DNA from 4 places in the Paenibacillus sp. EB106-06-01-XG199 genome. Region 3 is predicted to be linked to each of the others. Evidence: predicted binding sites of a transcription regulator. Region 3 holds the regulator's gene; each other region holds the start of a gene.
The links. The regulator Rex, encoded in region 3, represses fermentation and respiration genes when NADH is low (regulators of the CRP and FNR family bind a similar motif). The targets are predictions, from matches to a motif close to TTGTGAAATATTTCACAA.
Positions count from the first base shown of each region.

Region 1: AC3WT9_RS08875 (helical membrane plugin domain-containing protein) is a predicted target of Rex. The motif match lies at 3,909-3,926, and genes of this name have one in related genera.
Region 2: AC3WT9_RS15870 (flavocytochrome c) is a predicted target of Rex. The motif match lies at 3,178-3,195, and genes of this name have one in related genera.
Region 4: nirB (nitrite reductase large subunit NirB) is a predicted target of Rex. The motif match lies at 2,742-2,759, and genes of this name have one in related genera.

Region 1 covers NZ_JBYTDQ010000002.1:635,788-641,792, forward strand. Annotated here, with positions in the region: gene AC3WT9_RS08855 (DJ-1/PfpI family protein) at 1-151, opposite strand, end outside; gene map (type I methionyl aminopeptidase) at 184-930, opposite strand; gene AC3WT9_RS08865 (SGNH/GDSL hydrolase family protein) at 1,313-1,942, opposite strand; gene AC3WT9_RS08870 (NAD(P)/FAD-dependent oxidoreductase) at 2,171-3,349, opposite strand; gene AC3WT9_RS08875 (helical membrane plugin domain-containing protein) at 3,390-3,827, opposite strand; gene AC3WT9_RS08880 (nitroreductase family protein) at 4,154-4,771, shown strand; gene AC3WT9_RS08885 (alpha-galactosidase) at 4,852-6,005, opposite strand, start outside.
Region 2 covers NZ_JBYTDQ010000004.1:131,815-137,819, forward strand. Annotated here, with positions in the region: gene AC3WT9_RS15860 (hypothetical protein) at 1-118, opposite strand, end outside; gene AC3WT9_RS15865 (NAD(P)/FAD-dependent oxidoreductase) at 301-1,539, shown strand; gene AC3WT9_RS15870 (flavocytochrome c) at 1,610-3,160, opposite strand; gene AC3WT9_RS15875 (DUF4367 domain-containing protein) at 3,403-4,560, opposite strand; gene AC3WT9_RS15880 (RNA polymerase sigma factor) at 4,542-5,099, opposite strand; gene AC3WT9_RS15885 (serine hydrolase domain-containing protein) at 5,573-6,005, opposite strand, start outside.
Region 3 covers NZ_JBYTDQ010000003.1:28,953-34,957, reverse strand. Annotated here, with positions in the region: gene dinG (ATP-dependent DNA helicase DinG) at 1-2,074, shown strand, start outside; gene AC3WT9_RS10910 (redox-sensing transcriptional repressor Rex) at 2,164-2,856, shown strand; gene AC3WT9_RS10905 (amidohydrolase) at 2,843-4,144, shown strand; gene AC3WT9_RS10900 (cell wall elongation regulator TseB-like domain-containing protein) at 4,206-4,724, shown strand; gene AC3WT9_RS10895 (hypothetical protein) at 5,275-5,460, shown strand; gene AC3WT9_RS10890 (hypothetical protein) at 5,794-6,005, shown strand, end outside.
Region 4 covers NZ_JBYTDQ010000003.1:317,739-323,743, reverse strand. Annotated here, with positions in the region: gene AC3WT9_RS12295 (MerR family transcriptional regulator) at 1-874, shown strand, start outside; gene ric (iron-sulfur cluster repair di-iron protein) at 1,069-1,737, shown strand; gene AC3WT9_RS12285 (hypothetical protein) at 1,876-2,637, shown strand; gene nirB (nitrite reductase large subunit NirB) at 2,864-5,290, shown strand; gene nirD (nitrite reductase small subunit NirD) at 5,316-5,657, shown strand; gene AC3WT9_RS12270 (formate/nitrite transporter family protein) at 5,687-6,005, shown strand, end outside.

The sequences.
Region 1 (6,005 bases), on a different contig from region 3:
CCAGCTCATCGGTCACTTCTTCCGCAACACCGCAAATATCCCATTCCAGCCCTTCACCTGGGGCAAATTGTCCCAGCCGGTAGATAACATCATAGAATCCGGCAAAATCGAGAAAAGTAATTCCATCAAAAAGAATAAAGGCCATCTTCAACTTCGCTCGCTCCTCTTACCCTCGGCAGGGTTCTATGCGCTTGTCAGAATGATCGGTTTGCCCTTTGTAATAATAATGGTGTGCTCATACTGTGCTACCCGGCTATTGTCCTTCACACTCAGTGTCCACCCGTCTGACTGCTGTTCTACAAAGTCAGCCCCGGTAGACAGGAACGGCTCAACCGTAATGACCTGATTTTCTTTTAGCACCGTAGTAACCCGCGGATTATAAAACGGGAGAATTTCGAAAGGCTTCTCATGCAGTGATTTGCCGATGCCGTGGCTGCATAAATTGCGTACGATTTTGTAGCCGCGTTTGCGGGCTTCACTCTCCATTACTCTGCCAATCTCATTCACCTTCATGCCTGCCCGAAGATGATTGATTACGCTCATCATGGTTTCCTCCGTGCTGCGGCACAGATGTACTATCTTCTCGTTATAGGGCGGCAATTGAAAAGAAACGCCGGAGTCACTGTAATAACCGTTAAGCTCGGCAGATACGTCAATATTAATCAGATCACCGGGGTTAATAACGCGTGAGCCGGGAATGCCGTGAGCCACCTCTTCATTAATACTGATGCAGGTGCTGCCCGGAAAATTATAGGTAACCTTCGGAGCCGATTTTGCACCAAATTGCTCCAGGATCTTCGCCCCCACCGCATCAAGCTCGGCAGTCGTCATACCTGGTTTTACATGTTTTTTCATTTCGGCGATAGTGTAACCTACCACCTTGCCGGCTGCCTTCAGACCTTGCAAATCCTCTGCTGTATCGCTCGTCATTCTTTTAACATTCCTCTCGCTCTATAAGATGTACTCGATATTTATTATTTCGGTTTAGATTGTTAACTTCTTCATTAATAATGTATTCCTGATACGTTTCTCCGAACACTAGCTTCATCTTGAGGTTTGTGCTGACGCCCGGTGGCTCTGAGAATTCCTTCCGTTTATTCAGGCATAGCCATGAGCTTGTCAGATGAAGTATCGGTAATATGTATCCTACAATTATAACAGTCTTCAGGTGCAGAGTGAAATGTCCGTGCATTGGTCTGCCTCATCCAATTTCCAGCTCTGCGCATCAAAAAAAGACCGGTCCGCTATAAAATAACGGACCGGTCTCTAAAACACACTCAGAAGGGATAGCTTTACAAAATAATTTGAAGCTCTAGTTAATTGCTCCTACCGCTTTCAGCCAGGCTTCGGCAATGAGGGCATGTCCGGCCGAAGAAGGATGCACGCCATCCCCTGCCCAGAACGCTGGCTCCGCTTTAACGGAAGCCGCAGCGAACAGGCCGTCGAGCGGAACCAGCGGGGCCCCGTACTCACGTGCCAATTCACGTACAACATGGATTTTGGGATCCAAATCCTGACGCCAATTCTTGCGGTCTTCCGGCACTGGCAGTACGAACGGCTCAATCAGCACCAGCTTGGCATCCAGCGCACTCATTGTACGCTCGATCAAATCACGGTAAGCGGCTTCAAACTCGGCAGCAGTAGTTTCCTGACCGGAGTCAAAGCGGCGCCAGGTATCATTAATCCCGATATAAATGGATACCCATGTCGGCTTCAAGTCCAGGCAATCCTTATCCCAGCGCTGCTGCAAATCTGTAATGCGGTTACCGCTGACTCCCCGGTTAATGAACGTCAGATTCTTCTCCGGATACTGCAGCCCAAGACGTGCGGCAGCCATCATTGCATAACCTACGCCCAATGAGGAAGCGTCTTCATAATTGCGCCCGCAATCAGTGATACTGTCACCCTGGAACAAAATGATATCGTTTTCTTTAAATCCCATGTTTAAATCCTCCTATAAAACCACTGAATGGTATAAAACATATTCCATTATATCAAATAGAATTTCTCCGGGCACCCTCAATTATGGCAGGATTTCAAAGCGCACTTCGCATCCTGAACTAATTCAGCACAGAAAAAAACCCTTCCAGCACCCGCACCTCAAAAAAAACCAGGTGTTTTCGGGTAACTAAAAGGGGATCCTATAAGCAGAAAAGCCGGCTAATGAATATTAATACGCCAGACTGAACAACCCTTTGATATGTGTCAGATAACGGATGTTGCTTGCTTCTTTCATCATCGTTGCAGGCAAGCCTTTCAATGGCGTTGAGTTGCCGCCGATAATAGCAACCCCGTCTTTACGGCCCAGGCTGGCCAGTGTGCCCGAATTGACCGGACTGAAGGTATCCAGCGATTTATTGTTAAGGTAAGCATACAGATTATAGCCGATCAGCTCACCCATCTGCCAGGCGATTTGTGCAGTCGGCGGATAAGGACGGCCGTCCGGAGCAAATACAACGGCACTGTCACCGGCAACAAATACATCGGCATGCGATGTGGATTGCAGGAATTCATTTACCGTTGCACGTCCACGGTTAACTTCAAGACCGGATTCACCGATCAGCGGATTTCCTTGTACACCGCCGGTCCATACGAACGTGTTGGCCACAATTTTTTGGCCATCCTTCAGATCAATGGTGTTGCCCTCCACATTGGTAACGGCTAGACCGGTCAGGAATTGTACGCCGCGTGCAGCAAGACTTGATGTAGCGCGTTCGATCAGGTGATCGGGCAGTACCGGGAGAATCTTCGGACCTGCTTCCACGAGCAGCAGCTTGATCTCTTTTTGATCCACCCCATAACGTTTGGTGAGCTTGGGCAGCACGTCCGCAATTTCACCTACAAGCTCAACACCCGTCAATCCGCCACCGCCGATTAGAATCGTCGCGTCAGCTTCATTGCCGGTTTTTGCGTACTCACGGATCCGGTCTTCGATATGACCGTGAATTTTATTGGCGTCAGCAGCCGATTTCAATACCATGCTGTATTGTTCAAGTCCCGGAATTCCAAAATAAGCCGTCGTGCTGCCAAGGCCCGCAACAAGGGCGTCGTAAGTTAGATTCGTGCCATCCGAGAGCGCAATTTGTTTGCTTTCAACGGAGAAGGATTTTACTTTGGCAATTTTAAGATCAATGTCTTTACCGGCAAAAAGCTTCGCCAGCGGCATAGCAACAGCTTTCTCTTCCACGCTGCCTGCGGCAAGACGATGCAATTCGGTAATAATCTGGTGGGTTGGATACTGGTTGACAACTGTGATCTTTGCCTCAGCCTTGCTCATATATTTGCGCACTGTCAAGGCACTCAGCAATCCGCCGTAACCTGCTCCTAGAATAACAATATGTTTTGACATATGATGTTTCCTCCGTCCTTACGTATGAGATTAGAATTAATTATTTCTGCTGGCTGCGTTCGCCGCTGACTTGCAGGTAAGCATTCATAAAACGGAGAAGCTTCTGAACCTGCGGATCCTTAATCATCTTCATCATTCCGAACACGCTGATCGTCTCGCTGCTTTCATTTGCCCGGTCTTTCGCCTCGATCACAGTAGCCGCCATATTCTTGACGGAACCTACTACCGGCTCGGCAATTTCTTTAATAGCGCCCACCGTATCATTCTTGAGTACTTCATCGGATGCAACCGACTGTACAAAGTCCATAGACTTCGTTAATACACCTACAAGCTGTGTAAGCTGCGGCAGCTGTTCTATCAAGGTTGTTAATGATTCCTGAACTTCCGGCTTCAAAAGCTGATCCAGAACATCCTCTTTGGTTAAAGAGGTTTGCGGTGCTTCCTGTTCAGGAGTGGTTTGCGTAATTGTTTCTGACATTGTTGGACTCTCCTCTGCATTAGCTTGTAACGCTTGATAATAGTCAATTCAATAACCCATGCGTCTATTATAACACCCATTATGTAATAAACGTCACAATCTTTTTGCCTCTATAACCTTATTTTGTGATTAAAATCACTTCTTTTCTGTCGTTTTTATTAATTTTCTTCTATTCGAACTTAATTTCACGATTTAGTGTAATTCATCATTGACGATTCCCAATTGCCGTGCTATCTTAAGTAAGTAACCATTTGTAAGTAAGTTTATTTACATAAGTTATTGATATTTATTAACTATCAATTTATAACCATTTGGAGGTATTTATCATGAGTACTTTTACAGATTTGGTGCAATCCCGCAGATCAGCTATGAATTTCGTGGAAGGGATCAAGATCCCGCAAAACGAGCTGGAGGACATGTTCTCTCTCACCCGGCTCGCCCCTTCAAGCTCCAATTTGCAGCATACACATTATAAGGTGATCAGCGATCCGGCACTGAAGGAGGAAATCCGCAGAGGTGCTTATGACCAATATAAAATCCACACAGCTTCCGCCGTTATTATTGTGCTCGGAGATAAGCATGCCTATCAGCAGGCACCGGAAATTTACAGCGGACTGAAATTGCTTGGCGCTATGAGCCAGGAGGAATATGACAACACCATCCAATCCATCAACGATGCCTATGAAGGAAATGATGCTTTCCAGCGTGATGAAGCCATTCGCAACGCCTCCCTGTCCGCCATGCAGTTCATGCTGATTGCCAAGGATAAAGGCTGGGATACCTGCCCGATGATCGGCTTTGATCCCGAAGCCATCAAGGCCACCCTCAATATCCCGGACCATCTTGTGCCGGCTCTGATGATTACCATCGGCAAGGACTACAAACGCAAGATCAGACCGCGCGGCTACCGCAAGCCGGTAAATGAGTTTGTTGAATTCTTCTGAGATGGACCCGTCTGGCATGCAAAAAGGCCTTGCCGCAGTATCGCGGCAAGGCCTTTTGTGAAAATATAAACGGCTAAATCCTAGACTCTGCGGAAACGCCAGAGCACGCTCTGGAAATCACCGTGCAGATTCGGCAATGGCAGCCCCGCATACATAAGATGATCTCCTCCGTACACGCCTCCGCCTTCCAGCCACTCATAATCCGCTTCAGGATCCAGTCCATTCAGGCGCAGATAATACAGTGAATCATTGGGCTCGGCCAGTGTCCGGGCATACACGACAACAGCCTCAGATTTATCTTCAGCCACAATCAGCCATGCGGTCTCGTTGCCTTCAAACGGGCTGAGCAGTCTGTACTGCTCCCCGAACTGCACCAGCGGCCGCAGCTCCTTGTAGAGCGCTACCTGTGCTTTTACTGTTTCGTTCTCTTCTACTGTAAACTTTGTCAGATCCAGCTCATAGCCGAAATTGCCTGACATTGCGACATGTCCGCGCAGTTCAAGAGAAGTATTACGGTGTACCTGATGGTTCGGCACGGCCGAGACATGGCTGCCCATGGAGCTGAGCGGATAGACGATGCTGGTTCCGTACTGGATTTTGAGCCTGCTGATCGCATCAGTATTATCGCTTGTCCAGGTCTGCGGCATATAATAGAGCATTCCCGGATCGAAGCGCCCTCCCCCGCCGGAGCAGCTCTCAAACAGGACATCCGGAAACTCCGAGGTAATCCGTTCAAGCACTCCATAAAGACCGAGCATATAACGGTGCGCCGTTTCCCGCTGTCTTTCCGGCGGCAGCAGCGCGGAGCCAATTTCGGTCATATTGCGGTTCATATCCCATTTCACATAGGAGATTGGCGCGCTGCTCAGCACATCGGCTATCCTGTCGCCGATCGCCTGGCAGACATCCTCACGGGAGAAATCGAGCACAAGCTGCATCCGTCCTTCTGTTCTGCGGCGGTCCGGCACATGCAGGCACCAATCGGGATGCCGGGTGTACAGTTCGCTGTCCGGAGAAATCATCTCCGGTTCGAACCAGAGGCCAAATTGCAGGCCCAGCCCGTTTACACGCTTGGCCAGATCATCCAATCCCTTGGGCAGCTTATTCGCGTCCACGAACCAGTCCCCCAGTGAGCTGCGGTCATCATTGCGGTGACCGAACCAGCCGTCATCCAGCACAAACAGCTCCAGACCAAGCTCGCTGCCGGCGCGGGCGATGTCTTCAATCTTGTCGG
Region 2 (6,005 bases), on a different contig from region 3:
TCTGAGTCGTTCCGGCGGTTGCAGCCAGCTGCTTGATCAACAGATCCTCATTAGAGATGGAGTCAGCGATGTATTCCACTTCTTTACCGCTAAGCGCCTGCATTTGGTTCGATTGCATAGTGTGTATTTCCCTCCTTCTAAATGGTTCAAGCAGTCGTTATTATGCCGCGTACCCAGGCACATTATGTGTGCATGGATGTTATGCGTGCTCCCGGATGAATGCCGGTTAAACCCGTGCATAAGAGCGGGTAAAGCCGGCGAAACTACCCTATCGGTATCTCATAAAGGAGAGATCAACAAATGAAACTAAACAGCGGGCAGCTGCCTTGGGGCAGCTCTTTTCCAAATCCTCCATCATATCCTGCGCTTGAAGGGGATATTACATGCGATTGCCTGATTGTTGGCGGAGGCATGGGCGGAGCCATGTCCTCCTACCGCTTATCTTTAAGCGGAGCAGATATAGTTCTCATTGATAAAAGAGCAATTGGAGGCGGAAGCTCCCATGCCAATACCGGCCTGCTGCAGATAGCCAATGACAAATCGCTGACTGCGTGCATGAATACGTTTGGGGAAGCAAACGGTGTGCTGTTCTATAAGCTATGCCAGCAGGCTACACAGAGAATTCTGGAGCTGTCTGACAATTTAAACATTGATCCGCACATTATTCCCCGCAGCAGCCTGCTGTATGCAAGCACACCGGAGGATGTACCAGCTCTGGAGCTGGAGCATGAGAATCTGGTATCGCACGGCTTTGATTCGGAATTCTGGGAGCAGGACAAGGTCAGCTCACATTACGCCTTCTCCAAACCAGCCGCGCTGTATTCCAAGGGCGATGCGGAGACTAATCCTTTCCGTACTGTTCACAGCCTGATTGACAAGGCCCGTGACAACGGAGTCCGCGTCTATGAGCATACCCGGGCAAGGCATTATGAATACAGCACCGAGGGTGTAACCTGCATTACCGGGAACGGACGGATCTTCGCCAAGAAGGTGATTTTTGCCTTGGGCTACGAAACCCAGGAGATGAAAAAAGACCGTGGCGCTAAGCTCATTAATACCTACGCCATTATGACAAAACCGCTTAAACATTTGCCTAAGTGGTATGAGCGGAGCCTGATCTGGGAAACTGCCCGCCCGTACCTCTATTTCCGTACTACGCCGGATAACCGCATTATTGCGGGAGGCAAAGATGAGCCGTTGACCGATCCGGAGCGCCGGGATATCCGCGTGCTCTCCCAGGGCCAGCGGCTGCTTGAAGAGCTGGAAGCCCTTTTCCCGGAAATCCGGGGGATTGAAACAGAATATTCATGGGGAGGCGTCTTCGGCTCTACCCGGGACGGACTGCCCTATATAGGCCCTCATCCAGAATTTCCGCATTGCTATTTCATTGAAGGCTATGGCGGAAACGGCACGGTCTACAGCATGATCGCTGCCGAGCTTATGGCCGACACCCTTGCCGGCAATTACCGGCAGGAACTTGAGCTGTTCTCGCTGACCCGGACAACGAAGCCGTCTCCTTCTCCCGCCGTACAGGCATAAAAGCAGCAAAAAGCTTGGACTCTGTTGAGCCCAAGCTTTTGTTTTGCCTAGTAGAAGAGGTATTGATTACTTATTGTGCTTTTACAAATTCAGCAGATTTAATACCTGCTTGACGGCCGAAAATAATGATTTCCGCTACAGAGTTGCCGCCAATCCGGTTTTGTCCGTGCAGTCCGCCCACAACTTCCCCAGCCGCAAATAGTCCTGTAATAGGTTTGCCGTCTTTATTCAGCACTTCTGTGTTCGTGTTAATTTTTACGCCGCCCATCGTGTAATGAATCCCGGGGCCGATTTTAATTGCATAGTATGGCGAACCGGACAAGTCATTGTCCATTCCTGTAGTTCTGCCAAATTCAGCATCCTTTTTATTCTTCACTGAGCTGTTCCAGGTATCCAGTGTCTTTTGCAGCTGATCTGCCGGGACATTCATTTCTTTGGCCAATGCCTCGATAGAATCTCCTTGGATCACAAAGCCCATCTTTTCGTACTGTTCAATCGCTTTAACACGGGTCTTTACGCCGGAATCAAATACAAGGAAAGCTGATTTCTCAGGAAGTGTATTGATTGCAGCTGTGACTTTGTCCCGGGTGTCCAGTTCATTGGTGAACCGTCTGCCTTCACTTGAGACAAGCAGAGCGCCTTCACCGCGGACAGCTTCCCCAATGAGATAGGATTTCTCCTGCTGCACCGTCGGGTGAACCTGAATTTGATCCATATCGACTGTAGTGCCGCCGAGCTTCTCAATCATCTGGATGCCGTCACCGGTGCTGCCGATCTGGTTTGTAGTCACATATCCTTCCAAGTCAGGTCTCACTTTAGAAATCATATCCATATTTGCGCCGAAACCGCCGGTCGTCACAATTACAGCAGCTGCTGTAATTGTTTTTTCATCCTTTTGGTTAAAGAGGACTTTAACGCCGTTTGCCTTGCCGTCTTTTTCAGTTATCTCCTTGACATCCGCGTTCACAAAAAGCGGGATGCCTTTTTCTTGTACGTTTTTCACCAAACCTTTGACAAGGTATTGTCCAACCGCTGAACCATCTTCAGGACGGTGTGTACGTTTTTCCTTCATCCCGCCAGTAATCGTGATGTTGTTCAAGCGAATTCCGATGGAATCCAACCAATCAATAGCGCTTGCTGAATTGTCAACGAAGAAACGGAGCATTTCTTTATCGTTGGTATCATGACCGCCTTTTAATGTCTCTTCATAAAATAAATCATTGCTGTCTTCAATGCCCTGCTCTTTTTGGAATTTCGTTTGCGAAGCGTTCATTCCGGAAGATGACTTTGTTGTATTCCCGCCGGCAACCGGCATTTTTTCCAAAATAACCGGATTCATGCCCTTTTCTTTTGCCTCAAGTGCAGCAGACATTCCAGCCCCGCCTGCACCGACAATGATAATATCATATTTATCTTTTAATTGATCGAACGGTGTATAGCTTGCTTCGGATGCCCCCGAAACGGCTTCAGTTTCTTTTGGCGCGTTTGTCGCGCTGTTCTTGCTCTTGTTCTCATTTGCTTTGCTGCTGGTATTGTTGTTGCTGTTTCCGTTACCGCATCCAGCGATAACAAGCATGACGGAGAGAATGAGAAGAAGAGCAGCTGCTGTTTTCTTTTTCATGTGTAATCTTTGCCCCCTTGTGCATATTTTCACAATAATCATAGCGGCAAAGATGCTGTTCTTGGAAGCTTACGTAATTAAAAAAAACATTTAGTAACTAAAGTAACCGGATTTTGCTGCTGGGGCAGCGGAACGCTTACGGAAGATGGAATATGCAGTCCTTCGCACATGCAAAAAACGCTCGAGGGCTGTCCCGCTATCATAGATAGCGAAACAGCCCTGAGCGTAATATCTGCGTTCGTTTAATGCATCATACTGGCAGCAATGCGGATGACCTCATCCTTGGTCAACTCAGATTTCTCCTGGCGAACCGACACATTATAGACGATCTGCGCTTCGGGGTCAGACCAGACCAGGTTATACGTATACCCCATATCGATCTCCTTGTTGCTGGAGTTTTCGAGATAAATGAGCTGCTTGCCGCCAATCTCAATATTCTCCACCTTTGTCGTTTTGGTCCACGACAGCGGATATGCCGGTTTGTCTTTGTCATCAACACGCGAGGCACCGATTCTCACCTGAACCTTCCCCTTCTTGTACACCAGTGAAGAAGAACGATAGGCAATGTTCTCCGCCTTCTCCACTCTCCAGGTCAGCCGGAAGTTGTCTCCCAGGTCTCTCACGCTTCCGCCTTCAAGCTGCTCCTCATCTGGAACTTTTATGAAAGAAGGCCTGATGGCCGCCTCGTCCAAGGCATACCCTTCCGGCATATACCCCGGCTGCTTCACTATCGGAGCGTTGTGCTTCTCGACACTGGTCTTATAAGTGGAATAGTCCTTGACTATGATCGGCGGGCAGTACAAGCCAAGATGAGATTCTTCTTTCCGGTCTTCACGTGTGATAACATAGGTGGCATACTCTCCAGGAAGCAGCAGCGTCTCAATGTCATTGTAGCCCTTTGAATATTTCATGTTGTAGAGTTTATTCTCTTTGTAGATTTCATCCTCTGTACTCGGCTGTACCCCGGGAGGTAAGGGAATCAAGGGTTCTATCGCCTTCTCTATCATACCACCTGATGTCGTCGCCGGAAGCGGCTTATACGGCAGCACCTTATACTGAGCTCCAGCCCCCTGCCGGACTTCACCGGAATACTGGGTATAGCCGCCGCCCAGCAAGACCAATACAAGGAGTGCCGCCACCCAGCCCTGCACCGGAATCCGCAGGAATCTCCTCCGGCCCCGCCCAGCCGCAGCTTCTGTCTCCAGCCTGCGCATCACGTTAGAAGCCCCTTCGTTTGGCGGAAGTGTCTGCAGCGCTGTCTGCTCTTCTGCAGCAGGTAAGGTCCCGCCAAGCCCGAGCGCTTTCATTACCGGTCCATGAACATCAACGGGGATCAAATTGGCCGAACGGTCTCCATCCTTCAGAAACTGCTCCTCCGAAGTCAATTCACTCTTGCCCATAATTGTTTCTCCTTTCTCTCAATCGCTTTTTTAAGTTTGCCTCTGGTCCGTTCATATCTTTTGCGTGCGGTAGCCGTACTGACGCCCAGAATTTCGCCGATTTCCGCAAACGATTTATCTTCATATATTCGCAGAATCAACAAGTTCCGGTCTTCCACATCAAGCTTCCCCAGGGCGGCCGAGACCGGCTCGCTGAACAGGCGGTTCTCGACCATTTGTTCGGCGCTGTTCACCGCAACCTCCTGCCGGAGCAGCTTGCGCAGTTGAAGCTGAAATTTCTGCCGCCGCAACTGATTCAGACAATGGTGGTAAGCGATCTTGTAGAGCCATGATACGAAATCCGCCTGCGGCTTGTATTGCCCGATATTCTGATAGGCCTTAATCAGGACATCCTGCACCGCATCCTCCGCCTCTTCCTTGCTGTTCAGCAGCCGGAAGCAGTAGAGGTATATCCGCTGCTGGTACAGCCTGATCACATCTGAGAACAGGCGGGCCTCACCGGCCTGTATCCTCTTAATCTTCTCTTCTATAGAATCCACGTTGGTCTCCTTTCTTCTATTTGTGCTGTTACTATAGATATAACACTTGAGCAGCCTTAAGCGTGACATTTAATTATGCCGGTCTCCACAGCAAAAGAGACCAACAGATAAATCCTGTTAATCTCCCTGGTGTAGAGCCTGCTTCCGAAACCGACTGCTCTACTCTAACTCGACGGTCTGGTTGAGGTTAAGCTCTCGGTATCCTGGTTGGTGACCGCTTGAACATGTACATCACCTTCTCGGCCAGGTTGCCGCTTTTCAAGTATTCGGCTGCTTCGGTATGGACCTTAAATCAGAATTACATCCGGGTCATCATAGCCGGTCTTCAGGAACGACTCGCAAATAAAGGCAGGGCACTCCACGATGTAGAATACCAACCTCTGTAAGCGGCCCCGCCTCTACAGAAGCAAAATGCAATTAAAGTAACTGAATCTTCCTGCTGGGGCGGTCGGCCCCGGTTCCTCTATTCAATTCTAGCTGGCGATCGTTTTCCCGCTTCCCTTCATTCTGTGCAGACGCAGATTATGAACCCATACAATCAGCTTGGCAGCACCGATCCCGAGAGATAGGATACTCAGGACAAAGACGAGATGTCCAACCCCAGGCAGAAAGGAGACCACCACTCTCCATGGGGCAAAAATATGACTAGGACCGTATAAAACCGTAATCGGCAGCACTACATTAAACAAAAGCAGGCAAAATACGAATACGCTGGTCCGCAACGGGGTAAATCGAAAGCTTTTCTTGCGTTTAAACAGGTTGACAACCGACACTCCCAGCATAATTGCCACTGCTAAACAAGCCAGATCAATGAAAAAATGGGTACCGGCATTGCTGCCCACATCCTCGACTGGCTCGCGGCCATGTATAATGTCAAGAATTCCATCAGCCACCATGCTTAATTTG
Region 3 (6,005 bases):
CCGGGAAGCCCAGGAGATCATGATTGGCGAAGTGAATACGGCCCTTCAGGAGGACAAACATCTGCTGATCGAGGCAGGCACCGGAACCGGCAAATCGCTCGGTTATCTGCTGCCGGCCATTTATCAGAGCGTACGTACCGGGCAGAAGGTTATGGTCAGCACCCATACCATTAACCTTCAGGATCAGCTGCGCGAACGCGATATCCCGCTTCTGACCAGTGTTGTGCCTTTCCCGTTTAAGGCTGCGATATTCAAGGGGAGAGGGCACTATTTGTGTCTGCGCAAGTTTGAACATAAAATAAATAAAAAAGACTTCGTAAGTCCCCGGGAAGAAGCGCTTACGGCAGCGCAAATGATCGTATGGCTGACCCAGACGGAATCGGGTGACGATGAGGAGCTGAATTTGAGCGGTCGCGGCGGGGATTTCTGGGAGACGGTAGCCAGTGATACCGATTCCTGTCTGGGCCGTTCCTGTCCGTGGTTCCGCAAATGCTACTACCACCGGGCCAAACATGAAGCAGGGATTGCCGATGTGGTCATTACCAATCACTCCAAGCTGTTCGCAGACGTCAAAGCCGGGCACCAGCTGCTTCCGGCTTATGAGCATCTTGTCATTGACGAGGCCCATCATTTGGAGGATGTGGCGGGCAAGCATCTGGGCATGCAAATGAAGTATTTCACGGTAGCTCACACGCTTACAAGGCTGTATAAAGACAGCCGCAGCGGCCAGCTGCCGGCACTGCGTCAGACTCTGCAGTCCTCGGGCAGTGAGCAGGCTTCGGAGTGGAGCGGCGTAATTGATAAAATCTATCCCGACCTGCTTACCGTGAAGGAAACTTGGGATACACTGAGCGACAAGCTGTTCGGCCTATTGCCCGAACGCAGCGATGCAGCGGCAGGTGAAGCCGGCCAGCTGGTCACACGCCTGCTTCCCGGCAGCAAGCCCAAAGATTGGGAAGAGCTGGCGGCGCTGGAGAATACGCTGCACTTAGCCCTGAGCGACATCATCCGCAGGGGTGACAAAATGCTCAGCGAGATGCGCGATACGGAGAGTCAATCGTCTTCGGACAGCCTGGTGACCGATATCGGAGGCTTATTCAAGGATTTGGCATCCATCCGGGAACAAATCCGCTTCTTTATGGGTCTCAGTGACGATAATATCGTGTACTGGATGGAAGGGAGCGGCAACTACCGGGGCAAGTCGCTTCAGCTCTACGCCGTGCCTGTCGATGTAAGCAGCCAGCTCAAGGATCTGTTCTTCGACAAGAAGAAGAGCATAGTGCTGACCTCGGCCACGTTATCGGTCGACAAGTCCTTTCAGTTCATGATTGACAACCTTGGTCTTTCTGAAGCCTCAGAGCAAGGGCGTCTCATGACAGCGCTGCTGCCTTCACCGTTCAAGTACCGTGAACAGGCGCTGCTTGTCATCCCGCGCGATTTCCCCAGTGTTAAGGGCAGCGTAGGCGATGCGCGTTTTGTAGACAAGCTGGTGCATTCGCTGGCTGAAGCGGCGGCGGCGACCAAGGGGCGGATGCTGGTGCTGTTCACCTCCTACAAAATGCTGCGCCAGGTTTATGATCCGCTGAAAGAGGCCTTGGCTTCCCAGGACATTACGGTTTTGGGCCAGGGTGTGGAGGGAGGCAGCCGCAGCAAGCTGATCCGGCGTTTTCAGGACAGCTCTGCATCGGTATTGCTTGGAACAAGCAGTTTCTGGGAAGGAGTCGACATCCCTGGCGAGGCGCTGACCTGTCTTGCGATTGTAAGGCTGCCGTTTCAGCCGCCGAATCATCCGCTTGCTGAGGCAAAGGCAGAGCTTCTGCAGGCCCAGAAGAAGAATCCTTTTATGAAAATGTCTGTTCCACAAGCAGTTATCCGGTTCAAGCAGGGTTTTGGACGATTGGTTCGTACAGCGCAAGACCGGGGAATTGTTATTGTATATGATACCAGGGTCATCGAAGCTTATTACGGGAAGTACTTCCTGTATTCACTCCCTGGTCCGAAGATGGAGCACATGCTTACCGATCAGATGGTTCCGCGGATTGCGGAATGGCTTGACGAGGGCGGCGTTTCCTAATCTGTCATTGTATATAAATTTTTTTTATCTCTTTGTGCCATAGGCTGTGTCCCGTTCGTGGAGCGGGCACTGCACGTGGTTATCATACGATATCGCGTCAGTGCAATTCTAAATTAGGAGGAGAAAACATGAAATCGGATAAAATATCGGAGGCCGTCGTTCGCAGACTCCCAGTGTACCTGCGTTTCCTGAACGATCTCCAAAAGCGTGAAATCTCAACCGTTTCTTCTCAGGAACTCGGGCAGAAGCTGGACCTTAATCCGGCGCAGATTCGTAAGGATCTGGCCTATTTTGGTGATTTCGGCAGAAAAGGCATTGGATATGACGTGTCTTATCTCATCGAAAAGATCCGTCATATTCTGAAGCTGGATCAACAAATCAATGTGGCCCTGGTAGGTGCCGGTAACCTCGGTCATGCCTTGTCCAATTACAATGCTTATCTGAAGGATACTATGAAAATCACCGCTGTATTTGATTCTTACGCTCCCAAGATTGGACAAAAGATCAACTCTCTTACGGTTCAGCCAATGGAGGAGCTGAGTCAGACCATCCGTGATCAGGGAATCCGGATCGGGATCATCACTGTACCGGACAGCGAGGCACAGAATGTGGCTGATATTCTGGTAGAATCGGGCATCGAGGCGATCCTGAATTTTGCACCGGTCATTCTGAAGACACCTGCAACCATCCGGATTCATGCTGCCGACTTTACGACTGATCTGCAAAGTCTGGCGTATTATTTACATGATGGAAAGGAAGGAATTACAGATGAGCAGCAATAAGATGATAATTGCAAACGGACGTTTTCTGGTTCCCGGAAGCGAGAAGCCGGTCCTGAGCGGTTATATGACTATAGAAAATGATTTGATCACATACATAGGGGAAGAGAAACCCGTTTTTGAACAAGGCACAGTGACGCTCGACGGCAGCCGCCTGCTGTTCATGCCGGGTCTGGTCAATACCCATGGCCATGCTGCGATGTCGCTGCTGCGCGGCTACGGGGATGATATGGTCCTTCAAGCCTGGCTGCAGGAGAAAATGTGGCCGATGGAGGAGAAGTTTACGGGAGATGATGTCTACTGGGGCACTTCCTTATCCGTTCTGGAGATGCTGAAAGGCGGCACAACCACCTTTTTGGATATGTATGATCATATGGACCGGGTGGCCGAGGTGGTCGAACATTCCGGCATCCGTGCGGTGCTGATGCGCGGTGTTATTGGTCTATGTCCTGAAGAGGTGCAGAACCAGAAGCTTGCGGAAGCTGTTGCGTTCGCCCGCAACTGGCACGGCAAGGCTGACGGCAAAATTACAACCATGATTTCACCGCATGCCCCGTATACTTGTCCTCCGGACTTTTTCATGCGGTTTGTGCAGGCAGCACATGATCTGGACCTGCCGATGCATACGCATATGTCGGAAACGCTGCGTGAAGTGGAGCAGAATGCCGCTGATTACGGCCTGCGTCCTGTAGCGCACCTGGAGAAGCTGGGAATGTTCACCCGCCCGTCCTTAATCGCCCATGGTGTCCATCTGAACGATGAGGAGATCGAAATCCTCGCCCGCCACAAGGTGGGGGTGTCCCATAACCCGGGCAGCAACCTGAAGCTGGCCAGCGGGGTTGCGCGGGTGCCTGAGCTGCTGAGAGCCGGAGTCAAAGTTTCGCTGGGTACGGACGGGGCGGCAAGCAACAATAATCTCGATATGTTCGAGGAAATGCGGCTTGCAGCACTGATCCATAAGGGCGTCAGCGGGGATCCTACCGCAGTTCCCGCACCGGAAGCGCTGCTGATGGCCACGCAGTACGGGGCGGAATCAATCTTCCTGAACCAGGTGGGCCGCCTTGCAGCAGGGATGAAGGCTGATTTTATTGCGATTGATATCGACCAGCCCCATTTACTGCCGCATAGCGACTTGCTCTCCCACGCCGTGTATTCGGCCAGCGCCAAGGATGTCGAGCATGTCTGGGTGAACGGCAAGCAGATTGTGAAGCATGGTCAGTGCCTGACACTGGACGAGGAAGAAATCCGCCGGAAGGCGCAAGAAACTTTTGAAGGGCTGCTGAAGCGTTAATTCGACTGCCGCCGTAGTTGACATTATAACGTTTCATATATTAAGGAAAGGAAGCTGCATTTTGAGGAAAAGGAAAAAATGGCTTCTGCTGGGGATCGCTCTGTTTCTGCTCATTTTGTTCGGTCTAAGCCAATTTTATGCCTATATCATGAAGGACCAATGGAATGAACGCAGCGCGGCCAAAGAAGTTGCCAAGACCCGGGCGGGACTTACTGAGATATCCAAGGCGCAGAAATCGGTATGGGACGAAAATTCAGTGTACTGGGTGCTGACAGGGAAAAATAAAGCCGGTACGGATCTGATGGTGTGGGTACGTTTCACCGTAGACGGTAAGCCGGCCGGCGGTGATAACGGAGTTTATGCGGAAGAGCTGGCCAAAGGAACCTCGGAGAAGCAAATCCGCTCCATTATAGCCTCCCAGCTACCCGGCGTCGATATTAAACGGCTGCTTCCGGGAGTATATAATGGAGAGTACGCCTGGCAGCTTTTTTACAAGCAGGAGGGACGTTATTATTACAAGTTCTTTCGTTTTGCGGATGGTACAGCAATCGGGGATGGATATACTTTGCCGAGCAAGTAGAGGCAGGCTTGCAATAACAAATGAAAAGCGGACAAAGCGGACCAGTGCTTGTCCGCTTTTTTGCATAATATTGCTAATAAGTTGAACTAAAGCACAACCGAGGCAAAAGCAGCAGAGGGGAATTTTGGAACTGTAGGAGCGATAGGCAGTTTTTTTACTCTGACATTTTGTGAAATTTATATCCTACCTTATTTCAAGGTATCCCAATTTGATCCGGTTGCTGCTAAAGAGTTAAACCGCCGGAACCCCGTAGACCCACCGGCTTTCAAAGAAGATTATGATTTTGTTCAGGTGAACTCAGAAATGCTTGAGGCAGGAGTACATAAAATAAGGCGCGATATTACGTTGTCCTGTTCCAGAGAACCGCAAAAAACGCCTGGGTTCAGCATGAGCTGGCTGCCAGAATCAAGAATTACATAACGCAGAGAATTCAGGGGGGCTATGAAGAAGAACGCCATGGGTGCAAGATATTACAAACTGTCTGAACTTTTGAAAGGTGAGAAAATTGTAACAAGCAGTAGATAAAATTAGTTGATGATGGGGGAAGGTCGTGGATTATTTAACGTTAGCGGTGTACGTAGTTTCTCTTGCAGTTGGATTGGGAGCAGTGAAATATGGGAGAAAGAACAAAAGGAGGAAGCTGGTGGCTCTTGGCTTTATTATCCTTTCCTTTGAAATAGCCTTGCCAGTCCTTTCATTTGCCGCCGGGTTTATGGATGCTGTGGGTATATATTGATGATACTGAGTACATAACGAAGTATATACAAATAGCAATATCGAAGTCAGGAGAAATTAATATATTAGCAGAATAGAAAAGGGCCTGAATGGATTAATCATTCAGGTCCTTTTTGCCGATAAAGGAGCAAGGATTGAAGGGAATGCCCAGAAATTAGTATCAAAAATTTTAAATATATTCACACTTTCGTGCGAAATCGTATATACACCTGTGATATACTTCTACTTGTATTAAGACATGCTTAAGAGCATGTCAGTCTCGGATGGGCGCTAGACACGCTATTTATTGCAAATCATATATTTAAGTTTGGTCAACTTGAGAGGAGGACGTTTCTTGAAACTGCGTCTTGTGCCTGTACTGCTAACGTCTCTGTTGTCTGCTACACTGCTCTTTGGCAGCTTTTATGCTTATCGTCAATTTGCGGTCCATGAGCCGCTTGATAAGATAGTATCGGCTTATGAAGGTGTTAATCATTCACATATTACTATTAACCGCAATGAGGTAACCTTGAAACTGGATTTGAAACCTGGCACGAAATTGCGCGA
Region 4 (6,005 bases), 290 kb from region 3:
TTACGAGGAAGAAGGGTTAGTAAGCCCTCATGTTAATGCTGAAAACAATTATCGGGAGTATTCGCTAAGTGATGCCGATGTATTGGTGCAAATATCTGTTTTGAGACAATTTGATGTACCCCTGAAAGATATCAAAACAATGATATCGAACCCTCAAAGGTTAAAAGATTGTTTAGAGCAACACTTGGCAAGACTTGACAGTGAGATCAGAAGACTTGAAAAAAGAAAAAATGTGCTTCGATCCAGCCTGAGCAGTTTTGATTCTGATGAGATTGGACTTCTGCAATTAACAAAACAGCTATCGGTTCTGAGTAAAACTCTTGAGCTGGATGAGCGAAGCAGAGAGGGCTTTATGAAAAAGCAGATTGAGCGTATTTTTCCAGGGAACTTTGGGAAGATGTTGATCATGCAATACAGTTCTTTCTTAAATGAACCTATAGATACGCCGGAAAAAGAGGAAGCATGGATTTCCATAATTAAATTCTTAGATGAAGTCGAAGCGATAAAATATCCCCAAGAAATAGTAGACATGTACGAAAAGCTGACCATTAAAGATATTGAAAAGTATGAAAAATATATTCATGACTATATCGAGAAATGGCTTACCATAACAGAGGAGGGATTTGTAAATGAACGAGAGAAAATTTCTGATTATACTTACCGATTAAAAGACGATCCTGATATGCAGGCAGAATATATAAAATTAACAAATCTATCGGAAGGGATGAGGGGATTGATGAATGAAATTGGATATTATGATAAGTTTGTTAAAAATCTAAAAATTCTAAGCAAAGCGTTTTGTGTTTATAATGAAAAAGTGGAAAAGCTTTCGGAATTTTCAAAGTTATCGAATATTACATTTGACGTTCAATAAAATTTTATATATTCAGTGCGTTCAATCACTAGCTTGAGCTTCTCTGGGCGTTAAGGTGGAAGGGTAACAGAAACCAATAACGTAAGGGAGGGGCCATCATGACGGCCAATCAATTCAATAATACAATTACAGGAACACGGGACAATGCGGGAAGCGATTCTGCGGCAGCGCCTATCCAATTTACCGGAGCGGACATGGTCAGAGATATTGTACTGCAATTCCCGAAGGCGGCAGATTATTTCAAGGGACAGCGGATCGATTTCTGCTGCGGGGGCGCAAAGCCGCTGGCCGAAGTGGCAGCTGAGAAAGGGCTTGATTCGGAGACACTGCTTGCAGATCTGCATAAGCTGCTGAAAGAGCATCCGGTGCTTGATGTGGACACTGCCTGGAATGAGGCATCCTCCGCTGAGCTGGTTGAGTATATTGTGGGCAAGCATCACCACTACTTGCGCGAAGAGCTGCCCCTGATCAGTCAGAATGTAACCAAGGTATTCCGCGTCCATGGCGAGGATTCTCCGCATCTGGCTGAAGTTTACCGGTTGTTCAACCTCCTGCGGGAAGATTTGCTCCAGCATACAGCGAAGGAGGAAGAATCCGAATTCCCTAAGATGCTGGCCTACTCCGAGAATCCGAGCGAAGAAGGATTGGCCGAGCTGCGCGGGCTGCTGCATACACTGGAAGAAGAACATGATGGAGCGGGTGAGATTTTGCGGGAGCTCCGCAGAGTTACAAACGACTTCACTCCGCCAGAGCATGCCTGCACAACCTACCGCCTGACCTATGCCCGCCTGGAGGAGCTAGAGGGAATGACCTTCGAGCATGTGCATCTGGAGAATAACATCTTGTTCCTGCGTTATCAGTAAAATAGAGCATGTTGTTCTCTCAAAGTCCCTGCGGGGACTTTTTTTTATTCTGTACCGTCTCGCTGCCAGATTAAAAACCTGAATTTATCGTTTGAGAACAAAGCTAGTTTGCGTTATTCTTAAAAGATAGTATACATAATGACTAAAGACCTGAGAAAAATGATTGAGGTTATGATCGGGCGGAAGAGGGCGGTGCCGGGAATGTCCACGAAATTTCTGTGGCGTTTATGGGTAGGTTTAATTATCATTGCGACGGTAGGCGGATGCTCGTCATTTGGTTCAGATACGAACGGAAACAATGCCGCAGCCGGGGCTGCAGGCCCGGCTTTTTCACTAATGGCCGGTGATAATGAGCTGGCAGGGAACTCGGGGAGACAGCTCGTCGAAGCATACAAGCCAGGAATAACGCTTATAGAGCTGCTGAAGAGTAGCGGTGTCGTTACTTTTGCCGAAGACGGATTTAGCATACTGGCAGTCAATAAAATTTTTCTTGCCCCGGACATGATCTGGCAGATTCAGCTTGGCGGCAAAATCATAACCGATTGGAATAGTCCAGTCTCGCGGGAGCAGGCGATTGTTATTACTGCGAAGCCGGCAGCCGGAGATGCCCCGCTTCTGCCCATTATTCTTACGGTGAACGGCGGGAGTGAGCAGCCTGAACTGACACATTCACATATTTTATCTTATAGCGAGGACCTGTCTGTCCGGGGTCTGCTGAAGAGCAGCGGAATTGTTCAGTTGGCAGAAGACAACAAGACGGTACTCACGGTCATGGGGTACACTCCGCTCACCAGTGAAGACTGGAAGCTGAAGGTGAACGACAAGACGCTGCTTGACAGCGGAATTGATATGAAGCTGAGACCTCAAGATTTACTCGAGATTTCACTGGTTCTCCGGTAAGAGGATAAATATCATAGCCAGTTTTCCTTAATGCAAGAGGAAGCATAAGGGAAGCTGGCTATTTTTCTTTGACCAATAAACCTAACATAAGCTGGCATAAAAATATGTGAAAACATTCACATTTATTGTGATTTGAATCACAAATGCTCTTCAAATTTAAAACGTATAATTTTGTTATCAGAGATGTATATGAAGAAATCCAGAAGCATTGAGGAGGGTCTTAACAGTGACCGTGGAGAGAGAAAAGTTAGTTTTGATAGGGAATGGTATGGCTGGCGTAGGCACTATCGAACAGATCCTTAAGCTTGGCGGCGCTTATGATATTACGATCTTTGGAAGCGAGCCTCATCCCAACTACAACCGGATCATGCTGTCCTATGTCCTAGAAGGAAGCAAGAGCATTGAGGATATCATTCTGAACGACCGCCAGTGGTATGAGGATAACAATATTACTCTGCATACTGGGACCACTGTTGTCCGGATTGATGAAGCCTCCCGTCAGATCATTACAGATAATGGAATGTCGGTTCCTTACGATAAAGTTATTATTGCAACAGGCTCAAATTCATTCATTCTGCCTGTACCGGGCAGCACAAAGGATGGAGTTGTAGGCTTCCGTGACATTGCGGATTGCGACGCCATGCTGGCTGCGGCACAGCAATACCGCACAGCTGCGGTGATCGGCGGCGGACTGCTTGGTCTTGAAGCAGCCAAAGGACTTGTGAACCTCGGCATGGATGTTACCGTCGTACATCTGCTGGAGGATTTGATGGAGCGTCAGCTTGACCATACTGCTTCCTCCATGCTTCAAGCCGAGCTTGAGCGCCAGGGTGTGAAGTTTGCCATGGGCAAACAGACGGTTGAGCTGACCGGGGAGGAACGGGTAAACGGCCTGCGTTTCAGTGATGGAACCGAGCTGCAATCAGATTTTGTAGTGATGGCTGTCGGAATCAAACCGAACGTCCAACTGGCCAAAGACAGCGGCATCACAGTTAACCGCGGAATTGTCGTGAACGATTATCTCCAGACCTCGATGGCGGATGTCTATTCTGTAGGAGAATGTACAGAGCACCGCGGCACCTGCTACGGGCTGGTAGCTCCGCTGTTCGAGCAGGGGATGGTGCTGGCAAAGCATTTGTGCGGCGCCTCCACCCAGCCGTATGAAGGTTCTGTCGTAGCCACCAAGCTGAAGATCTCCGGAGTGGATGTCTTCTCTGCCGGTGATTTCACTGAAACAGCGGAACATACCGTCATTTCGGCAAAAGATGAATGGAAGAGAACCTATAAGAAAATTCTGCTCAGAAACAATATTATTGTCGGAGCAGTCCTGTTCGGCGATGTGACTGAGTCCGCCAGTCTGCAGAAGCTGGTCAAGCAGGGCACCGAAATGACCGACGAAATTTATGGCGAAGTAATGGGCACGGGCTGCTGCGGCGGAGGCAGTGCAAAAAAAGGCATGTCAGTCGAAGCGATGGCTGATGAGGAGATTGTCTGCGGCTGCAACGGCGTGACCAAGAAGGCGATCGTTGATGCCGTTACGGAGAATGGTTTTACCACGGTAGACGAAATTAAAGCCTGCACCGGAGCTACCCGCTCCTGCGGTGGCTGCAAGCCGGTTGTCGAGCAGATTCTGCAGTTTGTTCTCGGTGACAGCTTCCAGGAAAGTGCGAAGCAGGGGATTTGCGGATGCACCACCTTGAGCCGCGATGAGATTGTAGCAGAGATTACCGCTAAAGGCTTGAAAACGACCAAAGAGGTTATGAATGTGCTGGGCTGGAAACAAGCGGAAGGCTGCTCCAAATGTCGTCCGGCTGTGAACTATTATCTTGGCATGATCTACCCGGATACCCATGAGGATGAGAAGGAATCGCGGTTCGTCAACGAACGGATGAGTGCGAACATCCAGAAAGACGGCACCTTTACCGTTATTCCTCGGATGTACGGCGGGGTAACTACACCGGAAGACCTGAGACGAATTGCCGATGTTTCCTTGAAATATAACGTGAAGGTTGTAAAAGTGACCGGTGGTCAGCGTCTGGATTTGGTCGGTATCCAAAAAGAGGATGTGCCTAAAGTATGGGAAGAGCTGGATATGCCTTCCGGTTATGGCTATGCGAAATCGCTTCGTACGGTAAAAACTTGTGTAGGTTCGCAGTTCTGCCGCTTCGGGACACAGGATTCCATGGGTATGGGAGCTTTTATTGAACGTAAATATGAGCGCCTTGATTTGCCGGCCAAATTCAAAATAGCAGTTAACGGCTGCCCGCGCAACTGTGCGGAATCCTGCACGAAGGATATCGGCATCGTCGGCAACGACGGCGGCTGGGAAGTGTTCATTGGCGGCAACGGCGGGATCAAACCGCGGATAGCCGATGCCTTCTGCAAGGTGAAAACCGATGATGAGCTGATCGAAATCTGCTCCGCCGTGATTCAGTATTACCGTGAAACCGGAAATTACCTGGAAAGAACCTCGGAATGGGTCGAACGCATGGGACTGGAAAATATCCAGAACGTGATTCTGAACAATGAGGACAACCGCAAGGAGCTGGCTGCACGGATTGATTTTGCCCTGGCTCAGGTAACTGATCCTTGGAAAAAAATGCTGAATGACGACAGCACGCGCACCGCGCTGTTTGAGAAGGCAAGAGTCTAATATTAACCCAAAAGGAGAGAGAACAATGGATAGCGCAAAACAAGAATACGCCGTAGGACCGGTACAGAGTTTCCTGCCGCAAATTGGACGTGTTGTAACAGCCGGGAATCTGGAGCTGGCCATATTCCGCACCTCGGACGGAGCTTTCTATGCCGTAGAGAACAGCAGCCCTCATCCCAAGGGTGGGCCTCTCGCTGAGGGAATCGTATCGGGACATTATTTATACGATCCGCTGTATGACTGGAAGATTGACCTTCGCAGCGGCGAGGTTCAGGCACCGGACCACGGTACAGTAGCAACCTTTCCCGTTTCTCTGGACGGAGATATTGTGAAAGTCAGCCTGCAACAGGCAGTTTTTCAAAGCTAAATTAAGATGAGAAATGGCGGGGTGGAGAGATGTTTACGCAAAGTGTCGAGAACATCGTAGAAACAGCAGTAGGCAAACGCGACAAAATGAACGAGAGTCTGCCGAGGTATTTTCTGGCTGCATTATTGGCCGGGGCTTACGTTGGGATCGGAATCATTCTTATTTTCTCACTCGGCGCACCGCTAGCGGCGGCCAAATCTCCTTTTCAGCCGCTTGTGATGGGTACCTCCTTCGGGATTGCACTGACACTGGTCGTATTTGCCGGGTCTGAGCTGTTTACCGGGAACAATATGTTTTTTACCGTAAGTACACTTGCCGGAAGAACCAGTGTCTGGGATACGGTAAAGA